3 regions of the Xanthomonas rydalmerensis genome follow, and region 3 is predicted to be linked to each of the others. Evidence: predicted binding sites of a transcription regulator. Region 3 holds the regulator's gene; each other region holds the start of a gene.

Region 1 (4,800 bases), 1.4 Mb from region 3:
GTTCGCCGGCAGCGTGCAGCAGTCGCGCGACATCAACGTGTTCCTGAAGACCGACGTCGACGCCGCCGCGGCGCAGACGCTGGCGCAGACCTTGCGCGGCCGCGCCGACGTGGCGGCGGTAACGCTGCGCACGCCCGCCGAGGGCATGGCCGAGCTGCGCGACAGCGCTGGCCTCGGCGAGGCGCTGGACGCGCTGCAGGACAATCCGCTGCCGACGCTGCTGATCGTCACCCCGGCCGCGGCCGACGACACGCCGCTGGCGACCGCGCTGACCGCGCTACCGCAGGCCGACCTGGTCCAGCACGACGCCCTGTGGCGCAAGCGCCTGGACGGCTGGCTGCATTTCGGCGAACGCCTGGTGCAGGTGCTGTCGCTGCTGCTCGGCGCCGGTGCGGTGCTGGTGGTCGGCAACACCGTGCGCCTGGACATCCAGTCGCGGCGCGAGGAGATCGGCGTGCTGCAGCTGCTCGGCGCCAGCGACGGCTTCATCCGCCGCCCGTTCCTGTACCTGGGCGCCTGGTACGGGTTCGGCGCCGGGGTGCTGGCGCTGGGCCTGCTCGCCGCCTCGGGGATGGCGCTGGGCCAGCCGCTGGCGGCGCTGGCCGACAGCTACGGCAGCCATTTCGTGCTGCATGGGCTGGACGCGCTGCATGCCGGCTTCGTCCTGCTCGGCACCCTGCTGCTGGGCTGGCTCGGCGCCTGGCTGGTGACCGGCCACTTCCTGCGCCAGACGCGGCCCACCGACACCTGAGGCGCACATGGCCGGGCACGAGCTCAAGCATCTGATCAGCGCCGCCCCCCGGGTGATGGTGGTCGATGGCTCCAAGCTGGTGCGCAAGCTGATCGCCGACGTGCTGCACCGCGAACTGCCCGACGTGACCGTGGTCGGCTGCGCCAGCATCGCCGAGGCGCGCGCCGCGCTGGAGGCCGGCCCGGTCGATCTGGTCACCACCTCGCTGGGGCTGCCCGACGGCGACGGCCTGACCCTGGCGCGCAGCGTGCGCGAAGCCGCCGGGCAGGCCTACGTGCCGGTGATCGTGGTCTCCGGCGACGCCCAGCAGCACCTGGTCGAACGCCGCTTCACCGAGTACGTCACCGACTACTTCGACAAGGCGCTCGGCCACGAGGCGCTGGCCACCTTCATCCGCGGCTACGTGCAGCCGCAGCCGGTGGCCGGCGCCACCGTCCTCTACGTCGAGGACAGCCGGGTGGTGGCCGAGGCGACCAAGCGCATGCTCGAACGCCAGCACCTGCACGTGGTGCACGTGCTCAGCGCCGAGGACGCGTTCGCCCTGCTCACCGCCGAGTCGCTGGGCCGCACCACCCGCCGCATCGACCTGGTGCTGACCGACGTCACCCTCAAGGGCGAGCTCAACGGCCGCGACGTGGTCCAGCGCATCCGCGTCGACTTCGCCTACGGCAAGCGGCGCATGCCGGTGCTGGTGATGACCGGCGACAGCAATCCGCACACCCAGTCCGAGCTGCTGCGCGCCGGCGCCAACGACCTGGTGCAGAAACCGATCGAAGAGCGCCTGCTGGTCACCAAGGTGCTGTTCCAGTTGCGCCTGGCGCGGCTCGACGAGATCGCCGTGACCTTCTGACCGATGTGATGTCCCGAGCCTGGAAGCGATGAGCAACAACGAAGACGAAAGCCGGATCCAGCTGGAACCGTCCTGGAAGGCGCAGGTCGGCGACTGGCTGCTGCGCCCGGAGATGCGCGAACTGGCCGCGTTCCTGCGCCAGCGCAAGGCCGCCGGCGCGCGGGTGTTCCCGCCGGGGCGGCAGATCTTCGCCGCCTTCGATGCGACCCCGTTCGAGCGGGTGGAAGTGGTGATCCTCGGCCAGGACCCGTACCACGGCTACGGCCAGGCGCACGGGCTGTGCTTCTCGGTGCTGCCGGGGGTGCCGGTGCCGCCGTCGCTGCTGAACATCTACAAGGAGATCGAGGACGACCTCGGCATCCGCCGGCCCGACCACGGCTGTCTGCTGCCGTGGGCGCAGCGCGGCGTACTGCTGCTCAACGCGGTGCTGACGGTGGAGGAAGGCCGTGCCGGCGCGCACCAGGGCAAGGGCTGGGAGGGCTTCACCGACCACGTCGTGGAAACCCTCAACCGCGAGCGCGAGGGCCTGGTGTTCCTGCTCTGGGGCAGCTACGCCCAGGCCAAGGGCAAGGTCATCGACACCCGCCGCCACCGTGTGCTCAAGGCCCCGCACCCCTCGCCGCTGTCGGCGCACCGCGGCTTCCTCGGCTGCAAGCATTTCTCCGCTGCCAACGAGTACCTGCGGCGGCGCGGCGCGACCCCGATCGACTGGAGCCTGCCGCCGCGCGCGGAGCTGGAGGCGGCGCTGCGCGGCGCCTGAACCCCGGTTGGACGGCACGCCGCTGTCGCCTGGCGTGGACGCCATTTTCGCGAACCGGCTGCTACTTTGGCGGTCAGAGAACGGGATGACGATGCGTCCCGATTGTTTCAACGGCTTGTGATGCAGTGTCATTCCTGATTCATATGTTGCATAAACAGAACACAGGAACTTTTTACTGTACCCAGCAGTCCAATTAGTAGACTGCTAAGATGAGCCCTATGAGCCAGACTCTTACTTCCAACGCATTGGTTGCCAACAACCTCCCGATCCCCAGTCCGCTCGGTTCGCTGGATGCCTATATCGGCGCCGTGCACCAGATCCCGGTGCTGACGTCCGACGAGGAACACGCACTGGCGGTGCGCTATCGCGACCAGGAAGACCTGGACGCGGCCCGCGAACTGGTCCATTCCCACCTGCGCTTCGTGGTGCACGTGGCCCGCGGCTACAACGGCTACGGCCTGCCGCTGGGCGACCTGATCCAGGAAGGCAACATCGGCCTGATGAAGGCGGTCAAGCGTTTCGACCCGGAGATGGGCGTGCGCCTGGTCAGCTTCGCGGTGCACTGGATCCGTGCCGAGATGCACGAGTACATCCTGAAGAACTGGCGCATCGTCAAGGTCGCCACGACCAAGGCGCAACGCAAGCTGTTCTTCAACCTGCGCAAGTCCAAGACCCGCCTGGGCTGGATGAACGCGGCCGAGGTCACCGCGGTGGCCAAGGACCTCAACGTGTCCGAGCGCGAGGTGATGGAGATGGAGTCGCGCCTGTCCGGTCGCGATATCGGCTTCGATGCGCCGTCCGACGAGGACGACGACCACGCGCCGCCGTCGCCGGCCGCGTATCTGATGGCCAACGAGGAAGATCCCTCGCAGGCCTACGAACGCGCCGACAGCGAGGACAACCAGCTGCAGTTGCTGCGCGAAGGCCTGGCGGAACTGGATGCGCGTTCGCGCGACATCATCAAGCGCCGCTGGCTGGATGCCGACAGCAAGATCACCCTGCAGGAGCTGGCCGACGAGTACGGCGTGTCGGCCGAGCGCATCCGTCAGATCGAGGCGAATGCGCTGAAGAAGATGAAGGCGCTGTTCGTCGCCTGAGTCGCCTGCGGCGGTCAGTAGCAACGCACGAAAGGCCCGGCACTGCCGGGCCTTTTCTTTTGTCTCTGGGCGGCACCGTGGAGCGGCGACTGCCGATTGCGCAAGCGCAACCGCGCGCGCGTGACGCTGGGCTAGGACTCCGGCGGACGCGCCACCGGCAGGTGCCAGCCGTAGCGGATCGCCATGAAGCGCAGGCCGAAGCACAGCACCGCGCCCACCGCCAGGCCCCAGGGCTGCGGGAGGTGCAGCACCTGCGCGGCGGCGACCACGCCGCCGCCGAGCAGGGCCGCCACCGCGTACAGTTCGGCCTGCAGCACCACCGGCGTGCGCGCCACCAGCAGGTCGCGGACGATGCCGCCGCCGATGCCGCTGAGCATGCCCAGCAGCGGCGCGCTGAGCGGGCCCAGGCCGAATGCCAGTGCCTTGCTGGTGCCGTACACCGCGAACAGCGCCAGGCCCATCGCGTCGAAGATCTGCACCGGATTGCGCAGGCGCTCGACCGTGTGGTGACGGTAGAAGGCCAGCAACCCGGCCAGGCAGGCGACGCCGAGGTAGCGCACGTCGGCCAGCGCTGCCGGCGGGGTGGCGCCGATCAGCACGTCGCGGGCGATGCCGCCGGAGACCGCGGCCGCGCACGACAGCACCAGCACGCCGAACAGGTCCAGGCGATGGCGCACGCCGACGGTGGCGCCGCTGATCGCGAACACGAAGGTGCCCAGCAGGTCGAGCAGGAACAGGAAGGTCGCCAAGACGGGCACTGCGCCGCAGCAAAAAGGCCGGCTAGGATCGCAGCCCGACCGTGCAGTGTCACCTGTCCGCGGGCGGCGCGGCCTGCGCCTGCGCTTCCTCCGCTGCCGGCGGATCGCCGAGGATGATCCGCGCGGCGCGCTGGTAGCTCCAGTAGGCCCAGGCCCAGTTGAGCAGCACCACCACGCGGTTGCGGAAGCCGATCAGGAAGAACACGTGCGCGGCCAGCCAGAACCACCAGGCCAGCACGCCGGAGAGCTGCAGCCGGCCCAGGTGCACGATCGCGGCCATGCGCCCGATGGTGGCCAGGTTGCCGTAGTCGGCATAACGGAACGGCACGCTGGCGGTGTCGCCGCGCAGCCGCCGGCGCAAGGTGTCGGCGACGTGCCGGCCCATCTGCTTGGCCGCCGGCGCCACCCCGGGAACCGGACGGCCGTCGGCCTGCTGCACCTCGGCCAGGTCGCCGGCGACGAACAGCTCCGGATGGCCGGGCACGCTCAGGTCCGGCTGCACCTGCACGCGGCCGCTGCGGTCCAACGGCGTCTGCAGTGTCTTCGCCAGCGGCGAAGCGGCCACGCCGGCGGCCCAGACCACG
Region 2 (4,800 bases), 2.5 Mb from region 3:
GGCGGTGTCGGTGGCCTCGCTTTGCGCGCGAGCATCAGGCGCGCCGTGCAGCGCCAGCACGATGCCGAACGCGAGGGTGGTGAATGGGCGAAGTGGCATGCAATGTCCCCGGCAGCGGATGGGAGCAGCGCCGTGCGCGCACGACGTGCGGTGTCCTCTTCGCTGCGCCGCGCCCACGGCCATGCCACGCCGCATGCCGCAGGCACGCGCCACTTTGCGCCGGCCGCGGCGCACAGAAGAAGACGAACATGCGGGCGTGCAGATCCCCCTGAGCGCCCGTGCGTTCTAACCTGCATGCCGCCGAAAACCCTGTCAACACGCGGCCACCCCGCGTATGTAGACGATTGCGCGTTGTGCGCGATTCGCCGCGCAGTGCGTCGATTCTCGCCGTATCGCCATCGTAGGCGGTCACAGCAGCAGCACTGGCCGAGACGCTCGTGAGCGACGACGTGCTGCTCCCGCATCGCGATCGCGTGCCCCTCTCCCGTCGGGAGAGGGGTTGGGGTGAGGGTCCGGCGCACAGCGTCTCGCCGTGCCTGGGGTGCATGGCGCGACGCCCGCATCTCATCCCTCCCATCCGGCACTGTCGCCTGGCACGCCTGTGCCGCGCCTCGGTCGGGGAGATCGCACGAGCGCAGCTGCAGGCAGCTTCCAATGACGCACTTTTTGCTGCGGCTAGCGGACACGCCGCTGTCCTCGCAGGAGCGGCTTCAGCCGCAACGCGGCGTTACCGGTAATGCCCGTCGCGGCTGAAGCCGCTCCTACAACACTGCTTCCCGCCTTTGCCAAAGTGCTCTACAGACGCTCGCCAAGCAGGTTCTGCCGCGGCACGGCCAGCGGATGCACCGCGTCGTTGACCAGGGCGCACGAACGCGCGGACGCGCGCATCGGCATGCCGCCATGACGACCCACAAAAAAAGAGCCCCGCATCGCTGCGGGGCTCCTTTCGACTGCGTGGAACAGGTCGGCCGAAGCCGGCTGGATCAGAAATCCATGCCGCCCATGCCGCCCATGCCGCCACCCATGCCGCCCGGGGCGGCCGGCTCTTCCTTCTTCGGGGCCTCGGCCACCATCGCTTCGGTGGTGATCATCAGGCCGGCGATCGAAGCGGCGTTCTGCAGCGCCGAACGGGTCACCTTGGTCGGATCCAGGATGCCGAACTCGACCATGTCGCCGAACTCGCCGTTGGCGGCGTTGTAGCCGAAGTTGCCGGTGCCTTCCTTGACCTTGTTGAGGATCACGGACGGCTCTTCGCCGGCGTTGGTGACGATCTCGCGCAGCGGCGCTTCCATCGCGCGCAGCGCGATCTGGATGCCGTGGGTCTGATCTTCATTGGCGCCCTTCAGCTCGCCGATCGCGGTCAGCGCGCGCACCAGGGCCACGCCGCCGCCCGGGACCACGCCTTCTTCCACCGCCGCACGGGTCGCGTGCAGGGCGTCTTCGACGCGCGCCTTCTTTTCCTTCATCTCGATCTCGGTCGAGGCACCGACCTTGATCACCGCCACGCCGCCGGCCAGCTTGGCCACGCGCTCCTGCAGCTTCTCGCGGTCGTAGTCCGAGGAGGTCTCCTCGATCTGCGCCTTGATCTGCTTGATGCGCGACTCGATCGCCGTGGTGTCGCCGGCGCCGTCGATGATGGTGGTGTTCTCCTTGGAGACCTGCACCTTCTTGGCGCGGCCCAGGTCCTTGATGGTCGCCTTCTCCAGCGCCAGGCCCACTTCCTCGGAGATCACGGTGCCGCCGGTCAGCACGGCCATGTCTTCCAGCATCGCCTTGCGACGGTCGCCGAAGCCCGGGGCCTTGACCGCCACGACCTTGACGATGCCGCGGATGGTGTTGACCACCAGGGTCGCCAGCGCCTCGCCTTCCACTTCCTCGGCGACGATCAGCAGCGGCTTGCCGGCCTTGGCCACGCCTTCCAGCACCGGCAGCAGGTCACGCACGTTGGAGATCTTCTTGTCGTGCAGCAGGATGAACGGGTCGTCCAGGTCGGCCTGCTGGCTCTGCTGGTTGTTGATGAAGTACGGCGACAGGTAGCCGCGGTCGAACTGCATGCCCTCGACCACGTCCAGCTCGTTGTCCAGGCCCGAGCCTTCCTCGACCGTGATCACGCCTTCCTTGCCGACCTTCTTCATCGCGTCGGCGATGATGTTGCCGATCGACTCGTCGGAGTTGGCCGAGATGGTGCCGACCTGGGCGATGGCCTTGTCGTCGGCGGTGGGCTTGCTGATCTTCTTCAGCTCGGCCACGGCGGCCACGACGGCCTTGTCGATGCCGCGCTTGAGGTCCATCGGGTTCATGCCGGCGGCGACCGCCTTGGAACCTTCACGGATCAGCGCCTGCGCCAGCACGGTGGCGGTGGTGGTGCCGTCGCCGGCGTTGTCGGAGGTCTTGGACGCGACTTCCTTCACCATCTGCGCGCCCATGTTCTCGAACTTGTCGGCCAGTTCGATTTCCTTGGCGACGGAGACGCCGTCCTTGGTGATGGTCGGGGCGCCGAAGCTCTTCTCGAGCACGACGTTGCGGCCCTTCGGGCCCAGGGTGGCCTTGACGGCATTGGCGAGGATGTTGACGCCGCGCACCATGCGCGAACGAGCGTCTTCACCGAAACGGATATCTTTGGCAGCCATGTGTATTGCTCCGGGATTCGTGATTGGGGATTAGGGATTCGCTAGAGCGGGGATTCGTGTCTGAGATCCTGGGTCGCGCGGCGCCGAGCGCCTTGCCAATCCCGAATCTCGACTCCCGAATCCCGCGATCGGGGGCTTTAGCCCACGATCGCCAGAACGTCGTCTTCGCGCAGCACCTTGTACTCGACGCCTTCGGCCTTGTAGCTGGAACCGGCGTACTGGCCGTAGATGACCTTGTCGCCGACCTTGAGCGCCGGGGCGCGCACGCTGCCGTTGTCCAGCGGCTTGCCGGCGCCGACGGCCACGACTTCGCCCTTGGTGGACTTTTCCTTGGCCGAATCCGGGATCACGATGCCGCCGGCGGAGATTTCGTCGGCTTCGATCGGCTTGACTACGACGCGGTCGTGAAGCGGCTTGATGCTCATTGAGTGAGACCTCTTAAGTGATTGATTGGTCTAGGAAAGGCCGGCGATATTAGCACTCGCCCATGACGACTGCTAGCAACGCTCGCGAAAAAACCCGGTAACGCCGGGATGCGCCTGATGTAGTGCCGTGGCAGGCCCTTTCAAGGGCTGGAGGCAAAAAATTTTTGCCGGCAACGTGCATTCGGTGCCAAGCAGTGACCGAAGCCCGTCACATTGTCACAGAGGCAGGCTAGGCTGGCCGCGGACCCAGGGGGGGATCCGTCACCAAAAGGAGTTGTCGATGAAGCCATCCGCCGTTGCGCTGCCGCTGGCCTGCCTGCTCGCCCTTGCCGGGCCGGCCCAGGCCGCCGTATTCATCAATGAATTGCATTACGACGATGCCACCGCCGCCGGCGACACCGGCGAGGGCGTGGAGATCGTCGCCACCGCCGGGGAGAGCCTGAGCGGCTACCGCGTCTACCTGTACAACGGCAGCAACCCCGGCTCGGCCACCGTCTACGCCAACAGCGCGGTGCCGGCCGGCAACCTGGTCAACTGCGGCGGGCAGGTGCGCATCGCCACCGTCGGCTATGCCAGCAACGGCATCCAGAACGGGCCCAACGACGGCCTGGCGCTGGTCGACGGCAACGGCAAGGTGGTGCAGTTCCTCAGCTACGAAGGCAGCATCACCGGCGGCGGCGGCCCGGCCGCGGGCATGACCAGCCAGAACCTGCCGGTCAGCGAGAGCAACAGCACCCCGGCCGGCACCTCGCTGCAGCTGCGCGGCAACGGCAGCGCCGCAGCCGACTTCAGCTGGACCGACAGCGCCACCGGCACCTTCGGCGCCTGCAACAACGGCCAGACCTTCGCCGGCGGCGGCGGCAGCAACGCCGCGCCGACGGTGACCGCCACCACCCCGACCCAGGGCGCCACCGACTTCCCCGCCGCCGGCGACCTGGCGGTGACCTTCAGCGAAGCGGTGAGCCTGGCCAGCGGCGCGTTCGGCCTGAGCTGCCAGCAGTCCGGCAGCGTGGCGCTGACCTACCCCGGCAGCGGCACCCAGTTCGCGCTGTCCACCAACACCGCGCTGAAGGCCGGCGAGAGCTGCACCCTGAGCATCGTCGCCGCACGCGTGAGCGATGCCGACGGCGCGCATCCGGCGCAGGACCGCAGCGTCGCGTTCAACGTCGCCAACGGGTCCGGCGGCGGCGGTGGCAGCGGTGCCGGCACCTACTATTCGCGGGTCAACACCTCCAGCCCCAGCCAGCTGCGCTGCTCGCTGCACGAGACGATCAAGGGCCACACCGCCTATCCGTACAGCAGCAGCTCCGGCACCGACACCTGGGCCATCCTGGAGATCGCCGACGAGGATCCGAACAACAGCCAGCGCGTGCTCGACGCCTACCGCAACCGCAGCTACGTCAAGGGCACCGACCGCGCCGGCAGCGGCAGCGGCCTGAAGTACAACCGCGAGCACAGCTGGCCGAACTCGCTGGGCTTCGGCACCTCCACCGGCGACAAGGGCCTGCCCTACGCGCCGTACACCGACACCCACATGCTGTACCTGACCGACGCCACCTGGAACGCCGACCGCGGCAACAAGCCCTATGCCAAGTGCGACAGCAACTGCGGCGAGCGCGCCACCGAGGCCAACGCCGGCTTCGGCGGCGGCAGCGGCCGCTACCCGGGCAATTCCAACTGGGTGCGCACCCCGGACGGCAACGGCGGCACCTTCGAGGTGTGGGACCACCGCAAGGGCGACATGG
Region 3 (4,800 bases):
CATGGTGGACGTGGATACCGGCAAGATCATCGAGTTCGAAAGCGCGGAAATCGAGGAATTGCAGCGCAAGATCGCCGCCGATCACGGCTACGAGCTGGAAGAGCATTCTCTGGTGCTGTACGTGCGCAGCAAGCGGCCGAGCGGCAGGAAGGGGTAAGTGTTGGCGCCGGTGAAGTCGGCCGGTGTTGTCCTTTCCTGTGCTGGCGATGCGCGAGGCTTCGCCGACGTACCCTCACCCCAACCCCTCTCCCGGTGGGAGAGGGGCTAGCGCCTGTTCCCTTCTCCCACCGGGAGACACTGCCCCGAAGGGACGGATGAGGGTCCGGGTGTAGCCGCGTGGATCACGTCGGCGGGTCGCTCCGCGCCGGACCTTCACCCCAACGCTCTCCCGGCGGGAGAGGGGCTAGCGGCTGTTCCCTTCTCCCACCGGGAGAAGGTGCCCCGAAGGGGCGGATGAGGGTCCGGGTGTAGCCGCGTGGATCACGTCGGCGGGTCGCTCCGCCCCTAACCCTCACCAACCCCTCTCCCGGCGGGAGAGGGGCTTCAGCTTCCTGTGCTTAACTTCCGTCGCGGCTGGTGCGGGCCAGGGCGCCGGCCCTTGCGAATTCGCACAGGTGCCTAACGCCAGAGCTTAGCCAACCTGTGATCGGGCGTCGGCCGCCTGTATCGAGCAGGGCGGTACGCGCAAGGGTCGGCGCACCCTGGACCCGGCGACCGGCCAGTCAGCCCGCGCTGAGCAGCAGCCGCTTGGCGGCCGCGCGAGCTTCCTTGCTGACCTCGACACCGCCCAGCATCCGTGCCAGTTCTTCTTCGCGCTGGCGCGGCGCCAGCAGTTCCACCGAGCTCTGGGTCATGCCTTCGACCGGTGCCTTGCTGACCCGGTAGTGGGCGTGGCCTTGCGCGGCGACCTGCGGCAGGTGGGTCACGCACAGCACCTGGCGCTGCTCGCCGAGCGCGCGCAGCTTCTTGCCGACGATGTCGGCGACGGCGCCGCCGATGCCCGAGTCCACTTCGTCGAAAACCATGGTCGGGACGGCGTCCAGGCCCAGCGCGGCGACCTCGATCGCCAGCGAGATGCGCGACAGTTCGCCGCCGGAGGCGACCTTGCGCAGGGCGCGCGGCGGCTGCCCGGCATTGGCGGCGACCAGGAACTCGACCCGCTCGGCGCCGGCCGGGTCCGGCCGTTCGGTGTCGTGCGGTTCGAGCTGGATCAGGAAGCGGCCGCCGCCCATGCCCAGTTCACCGATCAGGGCGGTGGTGTCGTGCGACAGCGCCTGTGCGCTGCGGTCGCGGGTGGCGGTCAGGGCGGCCGCGGCGTCGCGCCAGGCCTGGGTGGCCTGGGCGATCTCGGCATCGAGCACGTCCAGCCGCTCGCCGGCGCCACGCAGGCTCTCCACTTCGGCGAGCAGGGCGTCGCGGTGGTCGGCCAGCGCGTCCACGCCGATCCGGTGCTTGCGCGCCAGGTCGTGCAGGCGGCCGAGCTTGCGTTCCATTTCATCGAACTGCGCCGGGTCGGCGTCCAGGTCGTCGCGGACCCGGTCGATCAGCGCCAGCGCCTCCTCCAACTGGATGCCGGCGCTGTCGATCAGCGCCTGCACTTCGGCCAGGCGCGGGTCGTACTCGCCGACCTTGCCGAGTTCGTGGCGGGTCTGCTGCAACAGGTCCAGCACGGCCGGCGCCTCGTCGCCGTTGAGCCGCTGCGCCGCCCCCTCGCAGGCGCCGATCAGCGCGGCGGCGTGGGCCTGGCGACGGTGGTTGGCATCCAGGGCGGCGATCGCCGCCGGGTCCAGGTCCTCGCGCTGCAGTTCGGCCAGCTGGTGCTGCAGGAAACCGATGCGGTCGCTGACATCGCCCTGCGCCAGCAAGGTCTCGCGCTCGCTGAGCAGGCCCTGCCAGCGGGCGGCGGCGGCGCGCACCGCGGCGCGCTCGGCGTCGTTGCGGGCGTAGGCGTCGAGCAGGCCGAGCTGGCTGCCGCGCGAGAGCAGGGCCTGGTGTTCGTGCTGGCCATGGATCTCGACCAGGTGGCCAGCCAGCTCCGCCAGTTGCGACAGGGTCACTGGACGCCCGTTGATCCAGGCGCGGGAGCCGCCATCGGCGCGGATCACCCGGCGCAGTTGGCAGTGCTCCTCGTCGTCGAGTTCGTTCTCGCGCAGCCAGGCGCGAGCGGGGGCGGGGGCGACGAACTCGGCCGACAACTCGGCGCGGTCGGCGCCGTGGCGGACCACGCCGCTGTCGGCGCGCAGCCCGGACAGGAAGCCGAGCGCGTCCACCATCAGCGACTTGCCGGCGCCGGTTTCGCCGGACACCACGGTCATGCCTGGGCCGAATTCCAGTTCGGTGCCGCGTACGACGGCGAAATCCTTGATCGAGAGATGTCTGAGCATGGGGTCTGCTTCCGGGGCCGCGCAACGCTAGCATGCGCGGGTAGGTGGGCCAATGACTTGCCAAGCCGGCGTGCAGCCATTATCTAAGGGCCAGTCTCACGGGTTGATTCCATGCGCGCTTCCCCGGTCCATTCCAGCCTCGATCCGCGTGCCCGGCAGCTGCTGCGGACGCTGATCTCGCGCTATATCCGCGACGGCGAGCCGGTCGGCTCGCAGACCCTGGCCCGGCACGCCGGCCTGGACGTGAGTCCGGCGACGATCCGCAACATCCTCGCCGACCTGGAGGACGCCGGCCTGCTCAGCTCGCCGCACACCTCGGCCGGGCGCGTGCCCACCGCCACCGGCTACCGGGTGTTCGTCGACAGCCTGGTGCAGATGCGCCCGCCGGCCGAAGGCGAGGTGGCGCGGCTGCGCGCGGAGATGGCCAATGCCGCCGGCACCCAGGCGCTGCTGGGCAGTGCCTCGGAACTGCTGTCGGCGATGACCCACTTCGTCGGCGTGGTGAGTGCGCCCAAGCGCGAGCAGTTCGCCTTCCGGCACATCGACTTTGTGCCGCTGGACGCGCGGCGGGTGCTGGCGATCCTGGTGTTCGCCGACAACGAGGTGCAGAACCGGGTCATCGAGCCGCGCAAGGCCTACGAGCCGGCCGAGCTGGAGCAGGTGGCCAATTATCTGAACCACCATTTCGCCGGGCGCGCGCTGGCCGACATCCGCGCCAGCCTGCTGCGCGACCTGCGCCATGCGCGCGACGAGATGGAGCAGTTGCTGGCGCACAGCGTCGAGCTGGCCGAGCAGGCGCTGGCGCCGGCCGGCGACGACATGGTGCTGGCTGGGCAGACCAAGCTGATGGGCGTGCAGGACCTGTCGGACCTGGAGCGGCTGCGCGAACTGTTCGAGGTCTTCGCCAGCAAGCGCGAGATCCTGCAGCTGCTCGAACGCACCATCCGCGCACCCGGCGTGCGCATCTTCATCGGCGAGGAGACCGGCATGGTGCCGCTGGAGAGCGTGTCGCTGGTGACCGCCCCGTACATGGCCGGCGGCCAGGTGCTGGGCGTGCTCGGCGTGATCGGCCCCAAGCGCATGGACTACGACCGGGTCATCCCCCTGGTCCAGACCGCCGCCGACGTCCTCGGCGCCCGCCTGGACCCGTCCCCGCCCGGCGACCGCTGAGCCAGCGCTGGCAAAAGCGCCGCCGCTCATCCGTCAGCAGGCCATCCAGCCGCGCTCGGGCGAATCCCCAATCCCGAATCCCCACTCCCGGCCTCACTTGAATCCGCCGGCACCGCCCACATAGGTGGTCCGGTAAGGCGGGACGCACCCCGCCAGGGACCCGGACATGACGCAAGAACACCCCGAATTCGATTCCGAACACCTGACCGAGGCGCAGCAGCCCTCGACCGATCCGCTGCAGGCGGAAGTGGAGACGCTGCGCAGTGAGCTGGCCCTGGTCAAGGCCGACGTCCTGCGCGAGCGGGCCGACCTGGAGAACCAGCGCAAGCGCATCGCCCGCGACGTGGAGCAGGCGCGCAAGTTCGCCAACGAGCGCCTGCTCGGCGACCTGTTGCCGGTGTTCGACAGTCTGGATGCGGGCCTGACCGCCGCCGGCAGCGAGCCCAGCCCGCTGCGCGACGGCCTGGAGCTGACCTACAAGCAGCTGCTCAAGGTCGCCGCCGACAACGGCCTGACCCTGCTCGACCCGACCGGCGAGCCGTTCAACCCGGAGCATCACCAGGCGATCAGCCAGGCCGAGGCCGAGGGCGTCGCCCCGGGCCACGTGATCCAGGTGTTCCAGAAGGGCTACCTGCTCAACGACCGCCTGCTGCGGCCCGCCCTGGTGGTGGTGGCCAAGCACGACTGAGTTCGCGGCCGCCCGCGCCTGAACCCGGTGCGGCGGCAGTGGAACGCTAATTTGCGGCGATGGCTTGAATGACTGGCGGCCATCCCTATATCCGAACCAGATCCCGGCACTGGCCGGCTACACGACCTTTCAGGAGTCATTGCAATGGGCAAGATCATCGGCATCGACCTGGGCACGACCAACTCGTGCGTGGCGATCATGGACGGCGGCAAGGCCCGCGTCATCGAGAATTCCGAGGGTGACCGCACCACGCCTTCGATCGTCGCCTACACCAAGGACGGCGAAGTGTTGGTGGGCGCCTCGGCCAAGCGCCAGGCCGTCACCAACCCCAAGAACACCTTCTATGCAGTCAAGCGCCTGATCGGCCGCAAGTTCACCGACGCCGAGGTGCAGAAGGACATCGGCCTGGTCCCGTACGGCATCGTCCAGCACGACAACGGCGACGCCTGGGTGGCCACCGCCGACGGCCGCAAGCTGGCCTCGCAGGAAATCTCCGCGCAGGTGCTGGAGAAGATGAAGAAGACCGCCGAGGCGTTCCTGGGCGAGACCGTCACCGAG

Evidence for each region. The regulator HrcA, encoded in region 3, represses chaperone genes, less so after heat shock. The targets are predictions, from matches to a motif close to TTNGCACTCNNNNNNNNNGAGTGCNAA.
Region 1: rpoH (RNA polymerase sigma factor RpoH) is a predicted target of HrcA. The motif match lies at 2,543-2,569, and genes of this name have one in related genera.
Region 2: QN245_RS19515 (co-chaperone GroES) is a predicted target of HrcA. The motif match lies at 3,105-3,131, and genes of this name have one in related genera.

The regions. Positions count from the first base shown of each region.
Region 1 covers NZ_CP126170.1:736,933-741,732, forward strand. Annotated here, with positions in the region: gene ftsX (permease-like cell division protein FtsX) at 1-751, shown strand, start outside; gene QN245_RS03175 (response regulator) at 759-1,601, shown strand; gene ung (uracil-DNA glycosylase) at 1,630-2,361, shown strand; gene rpoH (RNA polymerase sigma factor RpoH) at 2,580-3,458, shown strand; gene QN245_RS03190 (trimeric intracellular cation channel family protein) at 3,590-4,207, opposite strand; gene QN245_RS03195 (NAD(P)/FAD-dependent oxidoreductase) at 4,266-4,800, opposite strand, start outside.
Region 2 covers NZ_CP126170.1:4,590,835-4,595,634, forward strand. Annotated here, with positions in the region: gene QN245_RS19505 (TonB-dependent receptor plug domain-containing protein) at 1-120, opposite strand, end outside; gene groL (chaperonin GroEL) at 984-2,630, opposite strand; gene QN245_RS19515 (co-chaperone GroES) at 2,768-3,055, opposite strand; gene QN245_RS19520 (endonuclease) at 3,336-4,800, shown strand, end outside.
Region 3 covers NZ_CP126170.1:2,113,407-2,118,206, forward strand. Annotated here, with positions in the region: gene fur (ferric iron uptake transcriptional regulator) at 1-157, shown strand, start outside; gene recN (DNA repair protein RecN) at 723-2,384, opposite strand; gene hrcA (heat-inducible transcriptional repressor HrcA) at 2,496-3,554, shown strand; gene grpE (nucleotide exchange factor GrpE) at 3,721-4,242, shown strand; gene dnaK (molecular chaperone DnaK) at 4,387-4,800, shown strand, end outside.